2 regions of the Telluria sp. AIW5 genome follow, and region 1 is predicted to be linked to the other one. Evidence: predicted binding sites of a transcription regulator. Region 1 holds the regulator's gene; the other holds the start of a gene.
The links. The regulator sigma-54, encoded in region 1, starts transcription at its own class of promoters, with help from an activator protein. The targets are predictions, from matches to a motif close to TGGCANGNAANCTGCTTT.
Positions count from the first base shown of each region.

Region 2: a site for sigma-54 is predicted at 4,517-4,534, ahead of AC1MEM_RS13215 (PEP-CTERM sorting domain-containing protein). Genes of this name have one in related genera too.

Region 1 is NZ_CM155289.1:294,113-301,817, forward strand. Features, by position in the region: gene AC1MEM_RS01295 (PTS sugar transporter subunit IIA) at 1-375, shown strand, start outside; gene hprK (HPr(Ser) kinase/phosphatase) at 421-1,356, shown strand; gene rapZ (RNase adapter RapZ) at 1,497-2,360, shown strand; gene AC1MEM_RS01310 (enoyl-CoA hydratase/isomerase family protein) at 2,525-3,610, opposite strand; gene hpf (ribosome hibernation-promoting factor, HPF/YfiA family) at 3,710-4,066, opposite strand; gene AC1MEM_RS01320 (RNA polymerase factor sigma-54) at 4,130-5,602, opposite strand; gene lptB (LPS export ABC transporter ATP-binding protein) at 5,638-6,399, opposite strand; gene lptA (lipopolysaccharide transport periplasmic protein LptA) at 6,399-7,040, opposite strand; gene lptC (LPS export ABC transporter periplasmic protein LptC) at 7,056-7,658, opposite strand; gene AC1MEM_RS01340 (KdsC family phosphatase) at 7,690-7,705, opposite strand, start outside.
Region 2 is NZ_CM155289.1:2,978,692-2,986,396, forward strand. Features, by position in the region: gene AC1MEM_RS13185 (peptidase associated/transthyretin-like domain-containing protein) at 1-310, opposite strand, end outside; gene pcaH (protocatechuate 3,4-dioxygenase subunit beta) at 323-1,015, opposite strand; gene AC1MEM_RS13195 (IclR family transcriptional regulator domain-containing protein) at 1,157-1,930, shown strand; gene AC1MEM_RS13200 (hypothetical protein) at 1,982-2,473, opposite strand; gene AC1MEM_RS13205 (hypothetical protein) at 2,502-3,071, opposite strand; gene AC1MEM_RS13210 (ankyrin repeat domain-containing protein) at 3,276-3,794, shown strand; gene AC1MEM_RS13215 (PEP-CTERM sorting domain-containing protein) at 3,698-4,483, opposite strand; gene AC1MEM_RS13220 (LysR family transcriptional regulator) at 4,633-5,565, opposite strand; gene AC1MEM_RS13225 (tripartite tricarboxylate transporter substrate binding protein) at 5,687-6,658, shown strand; gene leuC (3-isopropylmalate dehydratase large subunit) at 6,687-7,705, shown strand, end outside.

The sequences.
Region 1 (7,705 bases):
TGCGGGATCGCACGTTCGACCGTCTCGGAGAATCTGTTTGCGCGTGAACGCCTCGGTTCGACCGGCCTCGGCCACGGCGTGGCGGTGCCGCATGGACGCATCAAGGGCAGCAAGAGTTTAAAACAGCCGATCGCCGCCTTCGTCCGCCTGGCGGCACCGATTCCATTCGAGTCGCCTGACGGCCAGCCGGTCAGCCTGCTGTTTTTCCTGCTCATTCCCGACCACGTGACCCAGCAGCACCTGGAAATTTTGTCGGAAATCGCCGAGCTGTTCTCGGACGAAGCGATCCGCACGGCGCTGGCCACCGATACCGATCCGCGCTCGATCCACGAACGTATTATCAACTGGCAACCCAGTTTGCAGGCCTTGGGTTAAACTCGGGGGAGTATTCCCCCTGGGTCTTTTCCTTATTATCAAGCCATGCTGCAGACTCCGCTTACCATCCAACGGCTGTACGACGACAACCGCGACAGCCTGCAACTGGGCTGGTTCGCCGGCTTTCCTGGCGGCGAACGGCTGATCTCGGGCGACGTCGCCTCCGCCGCCGACCAGGTCGGCCACCTGAACCTGATCCACCCGGGCCGCATCCAGGTCTTCGGGCACCAGGAACTGAATTACTACCACCGCCTGAAATCGAGTTCGCGCAGCCATGTGATCGGCGAACTGATCGGCGGCGGACCGCCGGCGCTGATCATCGCCCAGGGTCTCGAAACCCCGCCCGACATCCTCGCCATCTGCGACGAGCAGAACATCCCGCTGTTCTCGACCCCACTGCCGGCGGCGCAGGTGATCGACTTCCTGCGCGTGTATCTGTCGAAAAAGCTGGCCCAGCGCGTCATCATGCATGGCGTGTTCATGGACGTGCTCGGCGTCGGCGTGCTCATTACCGGCGATTCGGGCCTCGGCAAAAGCGAGCTCGGCCTGGAACTGATTTCGCGCTCGCACGGGCTGGTGGCGGATGATGCGGTGGAATTCTCGCGCATCGCCCCGAACATGATCGAAGGGCGCTGCCCGCCGCTGCTGCAGAACCTGCTCGAGGTGCGCGGCCTCGGCCTGCTCGACATCAAGGCGATTTTTGGCGAGACCGCCGTGCGGCGCAAGATGCGCCTGAAACTGATCGTCCACCTCGTCAAACGCGGCGTGCTGGACGAAGAAGTCGAGAGATTACCCTTCCACTTCCCGACCGAAGAGGTGCTGGGACTGCCGATCCGCAAGGTCGTCATTCCCGTTGCCGCCGGCCGCAACATCGCGGTGCTGCTCGAGGCCGCTGTGCGCAACACGATCCTGCAACTGCGCGGGATCGATACGCTGCAGGAGTTCATGGAGCGGCAGAGACAGGCGATGAGCGGCGATTGAAAAACCATCGTTCCAAATACGGCCGCTAAACCCTCGCCGCATTCCCCGCTAACTTGCGTGATCGGAACGTATGCACCCCGATCCGGCCGATTCTGGCACGGACGACGACAAACGGGGGGCTGTTGCGGTATCATCAACCCATGCACATTGTTCTCATTACCGGTATCTCCGGATCGGGCAAATCGGTTGCCCTGAATGTCCTGGAAGACGCGGGTTACTACTGCGTCGACAACTTGCCGCCGGCACTGCTGCCGCAGCTGGTGAAAACCGTGTCGAGCGAAGGAACGGACAAGCTGGCCGTCGCCGTCGACGCCCGCAGCGCCGAGTCGCTGGCGGAATTGCCGCTCACCGTGGCCAGGCTGGAAGAAAGCGGCCACGAGCTGAAAGTCCTGTTCCTGACCTCGAGCACCCATTCGCTGGTCGCGCGCTTTTCCGAAACGCGGCGCAGCCATCCCCTGTCGCATACGCTGCGCCCGGGCGAGAACCCGGCGTCGCGCCGCACCCTGATCGAATGCATCGCCGAAGAGCGCGAACGCCTGGGGGCGATCGAGCAGCTGGGCCATGTGATCGATACCTCCGAGGCGTCGGCGAATAAACTCCGCGCCTGGATCAAGGAACTGGCCGAGGTCCAGCATGCACCGCTGACCCTGTTCTTCGAATCCTTCGCCTTCAAGGTCGGCGTGCCGCTCGATGCTGACTTTGTGTTCGACGTGCGCGCTATTCCGAACCCGTATTACGACCTGTCGCTGCGCCCGCTGACCGGCAAGGACGCCCCGGTGATCGCCTTCCTCGAGGCCCAGCCGAGCGCCACCGAGATGCTGCACGATATCTGCAAATTCGTGGAAAAGTGGCTGCCCTCGTTCAAGACCGATAACCGCAGCTACCTGACGGTGGCCGTCGGCTGTACCGGTGGACAGCATCGGTCGGTGTACATGGCTGAGCGGCTGGCGGCCTATTTCAACGAGACCGAGCGCGTGGTGTTAAGGCATCGCGAGCAGTCGTAAGAAGACACGTTGCACCTGCGTTCATCGTTGGCCCTGGCTTACCGTAGGGTGGGCATGCCCACGCGTGCGCCACATGATCGGCGTTTGCGGTAATCGACGCCGAACGGTAAGCGTAGGTATGACCGCGTAGGCTCGAGAGCCCACGCTACGTTACGCCACCGATATCAACGCAAATGCCGCAAGGGGTGTGCGTGTTCCGGCCACGCCGGCGCGAAGAAGGCTTCGACCATGTCCGCCATCACGGCGTCCAGCGTCGGCGGATTCCACCGCGGCGCGTTGTCCTTGTCGATCACCAGCGCGCGCACGCCTTCCAGCACTTCGCCGTGCTCGAAATTACGGCGCACCAGCGTGCGTTCCATGCGCAGGCAGTCGGCAACGTCGAGTGAGGCGCCGCGCAGCAGCATCTCGTGCGTCACGCACATCATCAACGGTGAACGCTGGCGCATCGCTCCCAAAGCCTTTTGCGCAAACGGATTCTCATCGCCTTCCAGTGAAGCCATGATCGCGGCCACCGAACCGGCGCCGAAGTGGCGGTCGATCGCGGCGCGCTGCGTTTCGAGGACGCTTTGTCCCGCGTCCGTGGCACAGCGCGCAGCGAAGGCGCGGATTGCCTCGGGCACTTGCGCGCCCGGCGTCGATGCGATCAGCGCATTCAGTTCGCCCAATTGCGCGCCCGGCACGAAGACGTCGGCCAGGCCGACATACAAAGCGTCGGCCGCGCCGATCGTCAATCCCGTCAAGCCCAGGTAATTGCCCAGCTGCCCAGGCGCGTGCGACAGGAAGTGGCTGCCGCCGACATCCGGGAACAGGCCGATATTCACTTCCGGCATCGCCATTTTCGTGCGCTCGGTGACGATGCGCAGGCCGGCCTGCGGACCGCCCTGGGCGATGCCCATGCCGCCGCCCATCACCACGCCATCCATGATCGCAATATACGGTTTCGGATAGAAATGGATCAGGTGATTCAGCGCGTATTCTTCGGTGAAAAAATCCTCGAGCAGCGCGCTGCCCCCAAGCGGCGTGGCGTGCCCCGCTTCGTGGAAGAAGCGGATGTCGCCGCCCGCGCACAGGGCTTTTTCGCTGCTGCTGGTGAGCACGACCGCGGACACGGAGGCGTCGTCGCGCCAGGCCAGCAGGATGTCGGTCAGGCGGCGGACCATTGCCAGCGAGAGGGAGTTCAAGGCCTTGGGACGGTCGAGGGTGATCGTGCCGGTGCCGTTGGCAATGCGGGTCAGGACGTGGTCGGTCATGGCGAGTGAGCTGGTGAAAGAGACATGTATTTTACCGAAGGCAGACGTGAAAAGGGCGCCTCCCGGCGCCCTCGTTCAGACGGTGCTCAGTGCCCGGTATTACAGCGCCGCAGCAGGCTCTCCGCCTTCAGGCAGGCGCTTGAGCGCCTCACGACTATGGTCCTTCAACATCGTCTTGTATTTCATCACCTGGCGATCCAGCCTGTCCATGAGCAGGTCGATCGCAGCATACAGGTCTTGCGCCACACTCTCCACGTGCACGGTCTTGCCGGACACGCGCAAGTTAATCTCGGCCTTTTGCCTTTTGTCTTTTTCGGTGAGATTGTCGATGGCGAGGATCACGTGGGAATCGATGACCTGATCGAAATGTCGGGTGATGCGTTCGAGCTTGTTCTGTACGTATTCACGGATGGCGGGGGTGACGTCGAGGTGGTGGCCACTGATGGTGAGATTCATACACACTCCTTTGAGAAGATAGCGGCCGCCGGGCCGCGCAAGGAGTGCGCGTGGCTGCCGCTGTTACAAGGATTTGCGGAGGCTGACGGGAGGGATCTTGAGCGCTTCGCGGTATTTTGCAACCGTGCGGCGCGCAATGACCATGCCTTGTTCACCGAGCATTTCCGCGATCTTGCTATCGGATAATGGGTTCTTTGGGTCCTCTGCTCCTGTCAGCTGCGCGATAAGCGCCCGTATCGCCGTGGACGATGCTTCGCCCCCCGCTTCGGTGGCGACATGGCTTCCGAAGAAATACTTCAGCTCAAACATGCCGTGCGGGGTCAGCATGAATTTCTGAGTTGTTACGCGAGAAATCGTGCTCTCGTGCAGACCCAGTGTATCAGCAATCTCGCGAAGCACAAGGGGACGCATGGCAACCGCGCCATGGCTGAAAAAGTTCTTCTGACGCTCCACAATTGCCTGCGAAACACGCAGGATCGTATCGAAACGCTGGCGCATATTTTTGATGAGCCACTTCGCTTCCTGCAGCTGCGCGCTCATCTGGCCTTCGCCTTTTCCCTGCTTGAGCAAATTCGCGTAGACGTTGTTCACGCGCAGGCGCGGCATGACTTCGTTGTTCAGCGAAACGCTCCAGCCGTTCTTCGATTTGCGGACAATAACGTCCGGAACGACGTAGTCCGAGACGCTCGATGCAAAGGCGGCGCCGGGATGCGGATTGCACTGGCGAATGACGGCTTGCGCTTCGCGCAGGTCTTCGTCGTCGCAGTCGAGCGCTTTCTTCAACTTCGTGAATTCGCGCTGCGCGAACCAGGTCAGGTAACCCTCGACGATCTTCAAAGCCATGCGCCGCGTCACCAGCGGCACGCCCGGCATGGCGCGGATCTGCAGCGCCAGGCACTCGGACGCGCTGCGCGCACCGACGCCGACCGGATCGAGGCTTTGCACCATCGCCAGCGCGCAGCGCAGTTCGTCGATCTCGACTTCCAGCTCTTCCGGCAGGCGCGCGTGGATCTCGTCGAGCTGCTCTTCCAGGTAGCCGTTGTCGTCGATGGCGTCGATCACCAGTTCGGCGAGGGCCCGGTCGCGCGCCGTCACGCCGGTCACCCGGATCTGCTCCGTCAGGTGCTCGCGCAAGGTCACGCCGATAGCGCCCAGCTGCGGACGGCCATCGTCGTCGCCGTCGGCGTTCGACGCGCGTGACAACTCTCCCCAGTCCGCGTCGGACTCGCCGCGTTCGACCTCGCCGCCGCCGTCAAGGCCGTCGGCACCATCCGCGGCTGCGGGGGCGCCCTCTTCCGCATTCGACGCCGGCGCCTCGCCTTGCGCCGGCGCGGCGTTGAGCGCGCCGTCGGCCAGCAGGCGCACCGAGTGGTCGAGCGGATCGTCGAGCCGCTCGAGCAGCGGATTATCGGACAGGATTTGCTCGATCTCCTGGTGCAGTTCGAGCGTGGACAGCTGCAGCAGGCGGATCGACTGCTGAAGCTGCGGCGTGAGCGCCAGGTGCTGCGAAGTCCGGAGTTGCAGGGATTGTTTCATGTGCCGCTTGGGTTCCGTGTTTTGCTACAGGCTTGCTACATGCGGAAGTGTTCGCCCAGGTAGACGCGCCGCACCGACTCGTCGGCGATGATGTCGTCGGGGCGTCCCGACGCCAGCACCGCGCCCTGGTTGATGATGTAGGCGCGGTCGCAGATGCCAAGCGTCTCGCGCACATTGTGGTCGGTGATCAGCACGCCGATGCCGCGCTCCTTCAGGAAGCGCACGATACGCTGGATCTCGATCACGGCGATCGGGTCGACACCGGCGAACGGTTCGTCGAGCAGCACGAAGCGCGGATTGGTGGCGAGCGCGCGCGCGATCTCGACGCGGCGCCGTTCGCCGCCCGACAAGGACAGCGCCGGGTTCTCGCGCAGCTTCTCGATTTGCAGTTCGGCCAGCAGCGAGTCGAGCCGGTCGTTGATGGCGGCTTTGGTCAGTGCCTTGCCGTTGTCGTCGCGCTGCAGCTCCAGCACGGCGCGGATGTTGTCCTCGACCGTCAGCTTGCGAAACACCGAGGCTTCCTGCGGCAGGTAGGATAAACCGAGTACCGCGCGCCGGTGGATCGGCAGGCTCGAAATATCGGTGCCGTTGATTTCGATGGCGCCGGCGTCCGACGGCACCAGGCCGACGATCATGTAGAACGAGGTGGTCTTGCCGGCGCCGTTCGGCCCGAGCAGGCCGACGACTTCGCCGCAACCCACTTCGAGCGACACGTCGCGCACCACCAGGCGCTTGCCGTAACTTTTCTGCAGCCCCCGCACGACCAGGGTACTGCGCTTGTCGCTTGCTTCTTTCATTATCGCTTTCCTGCTACTGGCGCTGCCGGCGTCGATGAAGGTGCCGATGCAGGCGCAGCCTTGGCCGCCGGCGCGCCGGCCGGGGGAACCGCTGCCGCAGGTGCGCCAGGCGCGCCGCGGCGCGGTGCGATGATCAGCGTCCCGCGCCCGCCGCCAAGCTTGCTCTCGCCGCTGGCGTCGTTGCGCACGGTCGCCACTTCCTTGCGGCTGTCGTAGGAGATGTAGGCGCCATCGAGCTCGTTGGTCAGCCGCCCGTTTTCGAGCTGCTTGACGATCGCCTTCGAGAACAGCTTGACCAGCTCCTGGCGCTCGTCGTATTCGATGCGCTCGGCCTGGCCTTCCATCCACAGGTCGGGTCCGCCGTCGCGCTTCTGGCGGAAGGTCGCCACGCGCCCCGGGCCGGAAGTGAGCGTCACGCTCATGTAGCCTTCCGGCGTTTCCTTCACCAGTGCGCGGTCCGACTTCATGATCAGGGTGCCGCGCGTGAGGATGACGTTGCCGGTCAGGATGCGCGTCTGCGTGACTTCGTCGACGTCGAGCGAATCGAAGTTGATGACGGCCTGCTTCAGCGAGTCCGCGCGCTCGGCGGAAGCCGATAGCGAGAGCAAGGAAAGGAAGGCGGCGGCGAGAAGGGTTTTCATTAGGGCTCGTTCCTGTTATTGGGTGGGTGCGGCGTGCTGGCGCGGCGGATAGACGATCTGGCCACGCCCGCCGAGGTGCAGCTTCTGGGTCGGGTTCTCGGCCACCATGCCGACCCCGTTGACCGAGGCGGCGCCGAGGGTCATCTGCACCGGAAGTTTCGTCTTGACGACCTCGTCGTCGGCCAGCAGGGTGAGCGCCTCGGTGCGCGCGCGCAGTGCTTCGCTCTTGGGCGTGGCCGGGCGCGCGATGTCGACATTGCCCATCAACTCGACGCGGTTTTCGGCGTGATAGACCTGGCCGCGGTCGGCGTGCATGGTCATGCGCGGGCGGCCCGGCGCCATGCTCTCGACGATCGGCTTCGATACTTCGGAGACGTCGTTGTCGGGATGGTGGGCCAGGCGCGCGCCGGACATCACGTAGCGCGGCACGCCGGTTTCGGTCATGCGCACGAAACTGAAGTTCTCGACGATGTAATCGGGCTCGTTCAGGTTGTTGCCGGCGCCTGCCGTGTCCCCGGTCTGGATCGCCTGCAGCAGCCAGAAGCTGCCGAAGGCGAAGAACACGGCCGTTACCATCAGCGCCAGCATGCGCCAGCGGTGTGCGGTCCGTTTGTTCACGTAGGTCGCCATGGTGTCACGCCCATGCGAACTATGCGAAATAAGGC
Region 2 (7,705 bases), 2.7 Mb from region 1:
ACATCAGGGGCTCGCCCTGCGTGGCCGCCTGGGGCAGCGAGACGCGCAGGCTGAATTCGCCGTCCGCGCCACTCGGCACGCGCCGGAAGCCGGGGATCATCTGTTCCGGTTCGGCGGCCGCGGCGGCGGGCGTCCAGGCTTCGATCTGGGCGTCGTTGATGGGGGCGCCGTCGCCGTCGTAAATGACGCCGGACACCAGCACGGTCTCGCCGGTCGTTTTCAGGTTGCCGGGAATGCAGGCATCGACGGCCCATTGCCAGGCTTCGTGCGAGAAGGGGCCGATGGTTTGCGAAGTGGTGATGTTGCTCATTTGGTCTTCTCCTTAAAGGCCCATCGGCGTAGCGTTGCGTCCGCGCAGGACGATGTCGAATTCGTAGCCGAGCATTTCGCTGCCGACCGTGTATTCGAGGCTGAAGCGCGAGACCAGGCGCTGGCGCGCCGCTTCGTCCGGCACGCTCTGGAAGATCGGGTCGTAGTCGAACAGCGGATCGCTGGGGAAATACATCTGCGTGACGAGGCGCTGCGCATACACGTTGCCGAACATCGAGAAGTGAATATGCGCCGGGCGCCATGCCTTGTCGTGGTTGCCCCATGGGTAGGGACCGGGTTTGATCGTGACGAAGCGGTAGCGGCCCTCGTCGTCGGTCATCATCTTGCCCAGGCCGTGGAAATTCGGATCGAGCGGGGCGGCGTGCTGGTCGCGGCTGTGCCAGTAGCGGCCGGCCGAGTTGGCTTGCCAGACTTCGACCAGGGAATTGCGCACCGGCTTGCCGTCTTCGTCGAGCACGCGGCCGGTGACGACGATCTTCTCGCCCAGCGGCTCGCTCGCGCCATGGGCGGTGAGGTCGGTATCGTTCGGCAGCAGGATGCTTGATGCGACGACGATGTTCTGCGAGGCCGGCACCGGCGCTTCGATGCGCAGTGCGGCTTGCTGCGGCCCCCGTTTGACCGTGGATTTGTAGGCTGGGTAGATGAGCTCGGGATAAATGCCCGGCTCGATCGGATCGAATTTCACGGCGGTCTCCTTCATTTGATGTTGTCGATGCCGGAAATAGTAGGCCAGCCCTGCCGGGCTCACAAGCGGTCAAGGTGCGGGCTGCTCCGCAATGCGCACACTGTGTGCGATACTCGCACAAATCCCTATTTTTTTGCTCGTATGCCTACCGAAACCGACGCTCCTCTCGAACGCGACCTCGTCGCCGGCCTTGAAAAAGGCTTGAAGGTGATCGAAGCCTTCGACCAGGAACGTTCGCGCCTGACCATCGCGGAGGTCGCCGACGCGACCGGCCTGACGCGCGCCGCCGCGCGCCGCTACCTGATCACGCTGACCCACCTCGGCTACATGCGCCACGAGAACAAGCTGTTCTCGCTGACGCCGGCCGTGCTGCGCCTCGGCCAGAGCTACCTGCATTCCGCCCGCCTGCCGCGCATCGCCCAGCCGCTGCTGTACCGGCTCGCGTATTCGCTGGGGGAGGCGGCCTCGGTCGGCGTGCTCGACCATGACCAGCTGGTGTGCGTGGCGGCGGTCAGTGCGGGGCAACTGGTGTCGGCCACGCTGCAGCCGGGCACGCGGGTGCCGGCGTATTGCACGGCCAACGGTCGCATGCTGCTGGCGAGTTTGCCGCAGGTTCAAATCGAATCGTTTCTCGAACGCGCCCATCCCGAGGCGATTACCCAGCATACGATCGTGCATCGTGAGCGATTGGCGCTGGAGATTGCCCGGGCGCGGGCGCAGGGTTATGCGCTGGTCGACCAGGAGCTGGAACTGGGCCTGCGCGCGATTGCCGTACCTTTGAAGAACTTCCGCGGCGACGTGGTGGCGGCGATGAATGTCAGCGTGCACGCGGGACGGCTGCCGATCGAGCAGATGGTCGAGCGGTGTTTGCCGGCGATGATCAAGATTCAGGTGGAGCTGGGGGCGCTGCTGTAAGCCTGCCGCGCAGGGCCTGGCGGATGCACGATACGCCACCGCGCTGCGTGTTTACCGATTCGGACGGCAGGACTTTCCCTCGTACTGATACCGATTCAGCGCGTACTCCCTGCCGTTCCAGCGTTCGACCGGGAAACAGAAGCCCGGGCCGCCGACCTCGATGTCGGGCCAGCCATCCTTGCCCTTGACTGTGAGGAAGGTGGGAACGCCTGTCCCGCTTGTTACCTTTTTCCAGCCGCCATCCACCTGTTTCGACACCAGCGTGTATCCGGCGCCAGTGCTCCCGAAACAGTAAGTGCCGCCCTCGGTGATCAGGGCCTCGGGCCGTCCGTCGCCGTTCAGGTCACGCACTTCGGCGACCTCGCCCGGAGAGTAGGACGGCGTCGGGTCGTCGCAATTGCGCCACTGCTTGCCCATCAGCGTGAAACCAGCTGCCTTGAAAGCGGAGGCTTGATCGGCCGGGGAGAGGCTCGACGGCGCGCTCCTGGCCGTGACGCTGCAGGAGAGTATCGCCGCGGTAGCGATCAGCATGCGGATTTTCATGGAAACAATCGGTGAACTGCTGCCTGCATCAAGGCCCGGGGTGTGGATTGTCGGGCAATGAAGGAATTGCGCGCAGGTATTCGAACATCGATTCAAGGTCGCGGTCGGTCTTTTTCCCGATCGTCGTCCAGGGCATCACTTGCAGGATTTGTCCGGCCGGGTCATGTGGATTATGGCCGGTGCGCAGTGTCTTGATGAACTGGGCGCGGGTCAGGCCCGCAGGCCTGCCGGCATGGTCCGGGGTCAGGTTGGGCGCGGTGATGAACGGGCCGAACTGTCGCCCGCCGGACAGGTATTGGGTCGCGTCGATCATCTCGGGTTGCCCCAGGTAGGGGTCGCTCCCCGGCGCATAGGTCGGATGACTATGGCAATCGATGCAACCACCTGTGTTGACGTTGTAACTGCCCAGCCCAACGAGCGCACGGTCCTTTCCCATCATGTTCAGTTTGACGCCTTTCGGCACCAGTTCGAACCCGCGCTGGACACGGTTATCGCTGCCATCGTCGTGCCTGTCGTCCGCGAGCGAGGACCAGGCGGTGGTCGCCAGGACGGCGCTCAACAACCATGCGCCGCGGCGCAGCATCGGTGAAGTCTGCATTTGTCGATCCCCTTGTTATTCGAATTGAAGGCGGCTTGGCTGCGCATTCAATCAGTATAGTAAGAAGGGCGGCCTGTACAAGGTGAGATTGCGCCTGCCTGCCCCCCGCCAGGTACCTCGAACAACTGATTCCTTGTAACTTCCTCCACGTTTGGCATTGTGTGATGGACGACGGGCCAGGCGCTCGCATCGGAGTCGGACGACGTGGACATTTTTTCGTCGGTTGAACGGAAAAACCTGCCCGAGTTAAGACGGATTTTGAAGAAGGACACGGCTGCAGCTCGCGACAGTGATTGCTGGGGGCGCACGGCTTTGATGCTCGCGTGCGTGGAAGGCGAGCCGGGATTCGTCGAGTTGCTTTTGCCCTGGAGCGACGCCAACGCAAGCGACAGGGATGGCGAGACCGCCTTGATGCTTGCGTCCTTTGGACACCCGGGATGCGTCGAGTTGCTTTTGCCGGCCGGCGACCCGATGGCGCGCGACGCGGACGGATGGACTGCCTTGATGCGGGCTGCTTCCAGCGGCAGTGAGCGCTGCGTTGCGCTGCTCCTGCCCCATAGCGATGCGACGATGGCGACTGAATCCGGGCTCACGGCGCTTGATATCGCACCCCCGGTGTCGAACAATCAGCCGCGCCGCACCCGGCGGCGGCTCGCCCCCAGGGCGGCCAGCCCCAGCGCCATCAAGGACAACACGCCCGGCACGGGAACCATGTTCACCTGACCTTCGATGACGTCGTTCTGGCAGGTCTCGCCCCAGTGCATGGCGATCGACGTGTAGTTCAGCAGGTCGGTCGACGAGGCCAGGATCTTGAATTCCAGCGCCTGGTCCGTGGTGACCGTCCAGGTACCGACGAGGCCGGTGTCGATCACGCTCGCGGCAGCCCTGTCCACGGCCGTCGCCTGGCCATCGCGGTAATAGCAGGCGCTGGCCAGGGCGCAGCTCATGAAGGATTCGCTCATCTTGATGCCGGCGGCGTTGGTCCCGCCCGTGAGTTGATAGAGCTTGAACCTGCCGCCGGTGTTGCTGTAGCGGTCGTCGAGGCTGAAGCCGTACGACCACACGGTACCGTTGCCGGCGTTGTCGTAGACATGGTTGGCGTCGCTGCCATAAGGCGTCCAGTTCTGGGCGAGGAACACGTCGCCATAGCCGATGCCACCCGTGGTCAGATTCGCGTCGATGCCCGCGTGGCCGGCGAAGTTGGTGGAGATTCCGATCGTCAGTTGATCGCCGGCGCGGGTAATGGTCGCGCCATGGATGTAGAAGTTGCTGTCGCCGACCACGTCGCCGTAACCGTGCGAATCGCTGCCCCAGTAGGCAGCTGCGCCGGTGTCGGTGATGACGCCGGCATGGGCGCCGGCACCGGCGAGGAGAGCAGCAGCGGCGAGCGTTACCTTCAAGACGTTTTTCATGGAATCCCCAATCTGGTTTGTGTAATGACAAACAGAGCAGGAACCATGCCAGAAGTAAATATTACTTGTAAAACAGTAACTTAACTTTCTTAAGGAAATTTTTGCCGGTTCGACTGTAAAGTTTTCCGTCAGAATCAGAAGCGATCAGCTCACCAGATCAAATCGCCCCTGTTCCGTGTCCTCTCCGTCCTGCGCCGGTCCGCAAACGCCTCCAGCATGAAATCCACCATCGCCCGCGTCTTCGCCTGCAAATGGCTCCTGGTCGGAAACAGGATGTAGATATCCGCCGGCGGCGCATCCCAGTCCTCGAGCAGCAGCACCAGCCGCCCCGAGCGCAGGTAAGGCGCGGCATCCCATTCCGAGCGCAGCACGATGCCGTGCCCATCCAGCGCCCACGACAGCGCCGCCTCGCCGTCATTGGTGCTGAGTGGCCCGCGGACCTTGACCGTCTCCTGCCGCGTCCCCGAACGGAATTGCCAGCTGCCGTAAATTTCGTCGCTCTCGCGCAGCACGATGCAGCTGTGCCGGTACAGGTCGCGCGGTGAGGCCGGCAGGCCATGCGCGGCGACGTAGGCGGGGGAGGCGCACAGGAAGCGCCGGTTGTCGGCCAGCTTGCGCGCGGTGATGCGGGCGTCCGGCTGTTCGCCGAAGCGGATCGCCAGATCAAAAGCCTGCTCGACCAGGTTCACCGGCCGGTCGCTCAACTGCATCTGCACCTCGACCTCGGGATAGGCGCGCGCAAAGCGGGACAGTTCGGGCGTCACGTATTTGCGGCCGAAGCCGAGGGTGGCGTTGATGCGCAAGAGGCCCTGCGGCACCACGCTGCCGCCGGAAATCTTGCGCTCCAGCGCTTCCAGTTCGGCCACCAGGCGCTGGCCTTCGCCGAGATAGGTTTCGCCTTCCGGGGTGAGGCTCATGCGTCGCGTGGTCCGGTTCAGCAGCCGTACCCGCAGGCGCGCCTCGAGCGCGGCCAGGCGCTTGCTGACGGCCGGCGGCGTAATGCCGAGCTCCTGGGCCGCGCCCGCCAGGCTGCCGCGCCGTACCACCAGGGCAAAGAACGACAAATCGTCGAGTCCATCCATTCGTAACTCCCGCGACCGAATCAAGTTAATCAATATTCATTATACGAGTTCTTATTTCTAATATCATGGTGCTGTCCGGCAGCGATCCGGACCTGATGCATTCCATCCACCGGAGGAGACCATGAAGATCAAACTAGCCCTGCTGGCGCTTGCCGCCTGCTGTATGACCGGTACGACGACCCTTGCCCACGCCGAGAACTATCCCGCGCGGCCGATCCGCCTCATCGTGCCCTACGCACCGGCCGGCAGCGCCGATATCGTCGCGCGCCGGATTGCCGATGAATGGGCGAAAGCGGTCGGTGGCAATATCTACATCGAGAACAAGGCTGGCGCCGGCGGCAACATCGGCGTCGACGCCGTCGCCAAGGCAACGCCGGACGGGTACACGATCGGCCTGCAGACCGTCTCGCTGGCGATCAATCCCTCGCTGTTCGCGAAGATGCCCTACGACACGGTGAAGGACCTGGCGCCGATCGGCATGGTCGCGACTTCGCAGCACGTGCTCGTCGTCAACCCGGCCTTCCCCGCGAAGGACACGAAAGAACTGCTGGCCGCCGTCAAGGCCAAGCCGGGCGGCTATAACTACGGCTCGGCCGGTCCGGGCAGCACCTTCCATATGTCCGCCGAACTGTTCAAGGACGTCACCGGCGCCGACATCCGCCACATCCCGTACAAGGGCGGCGGCCCGGCACTGGTCGACACCATGGCCGGCGTCGTCGACATGAGCTTTCCGGTGCTGTCAGCCGTCGTGCCGCACGTAAAGGCCGGCAAGCTGCGCGCCATCGGCGTCACCGGGCCGACCCGTTCGCCGCTGCTGCCGAACGTGCCGACCCTGGCGGAATCGGGCGCGCCGGGCTACAGCTTCGAGACCTGGTTCATCGTGTTCGCCCCGGCCGGCACGCCGCAGCCGATCATCGACAAGCTCAACGGCGCGCTGAACAAGGCGATCTCCTCGCCGCAACTGAAAGACAAGCTGGTCAAGGACGGCTTCGACCCGATTCCCTCCACGCCGGCCCAGGCCCAGGCGCGCCTGTCCCAGGAACTCGCTTCCTGGAACAAGCTGATCAAGGCCCGCGGCATCACCGCCGACTAACCCGAATAGTCATTGAACAGGCATTGAAATGAGCAAGACCCTTTATCGCAAGCTGGTGGATGCGCATACCGTCGTGAAATTGGATGCGGACAATGTCCTGCTGTACGCCGACCTGCACCTGATGAACGAGTACACCAGTCCGCAGGCCTTCGCCGGCCTCGCCGAGCGTGGTTTGACGACGCTGTATCCGGGCCAGAACGTGGCCACCGTCAGCCACATCATTCCGACCCATGCGGACAAGCTGCGCATCATCGCGGACGGCGATTCCGCCCTCCAGGCAAGCAACCTGAAGCGCAACTGCGAGCGCCACGGCATCCCGCTGTTCGACACCAACGACCGGTTCCAGGGCATCGAGCACGTGATCGCGCCGGAGCACGGCATGATCCGTCCCGGCATGGTGGTCATCTGCGGCGACAGCCACACGACGACCTATGGCGCGCTGGGGGCGCTCGGTTTCGGCATCGGCACCACCGAGGTCGAGCACCTGCTGGCCACGCAGACCCTGGTCTACCGCATGGCCGGCGACATGCGCATCCGCATCGACGGCGTGCTGCCGCCCGGGACCACGGCCAAGGACCTGGTGCTGATGGTGATTGCCCGCATCGGCGCCCAGGGTGCGCGCGGCTATGTCGTCGAATTCTGCGGATCGACCATCGACGCGCTGAGCATCGAGGCGCGTTTTACCTTGTGCAATATGGCGGTGGAAGCGGGCGCGCGCGGCGCCCTGATCGCCCCGGACGAAACGGCGGCGCGCTATGTGCTGGACCACTGCCCGGACCTGCCCGGCGATGCGACGCTGCGCGCGCGCGCCCAGGCGCACTGGGCGCAACTGGCTTCCGATCCGGATGCCCGCTTCGACGTCGAGTACACCTTCGAGGCCGCCGGGCTGGCGCCGATCGTGACCTGGGGCACGAGTCCCGACCAGGCCATGCCGGTCACCGGCCGCGTGCCGGAAGCACGCCACGCCTCGGACACGCGCGCGCTGCAGTACGCGGGGCTGGCCAGCGGCATGCCTTTGGAAGGCATCGACATCGACCACGTGTTCAT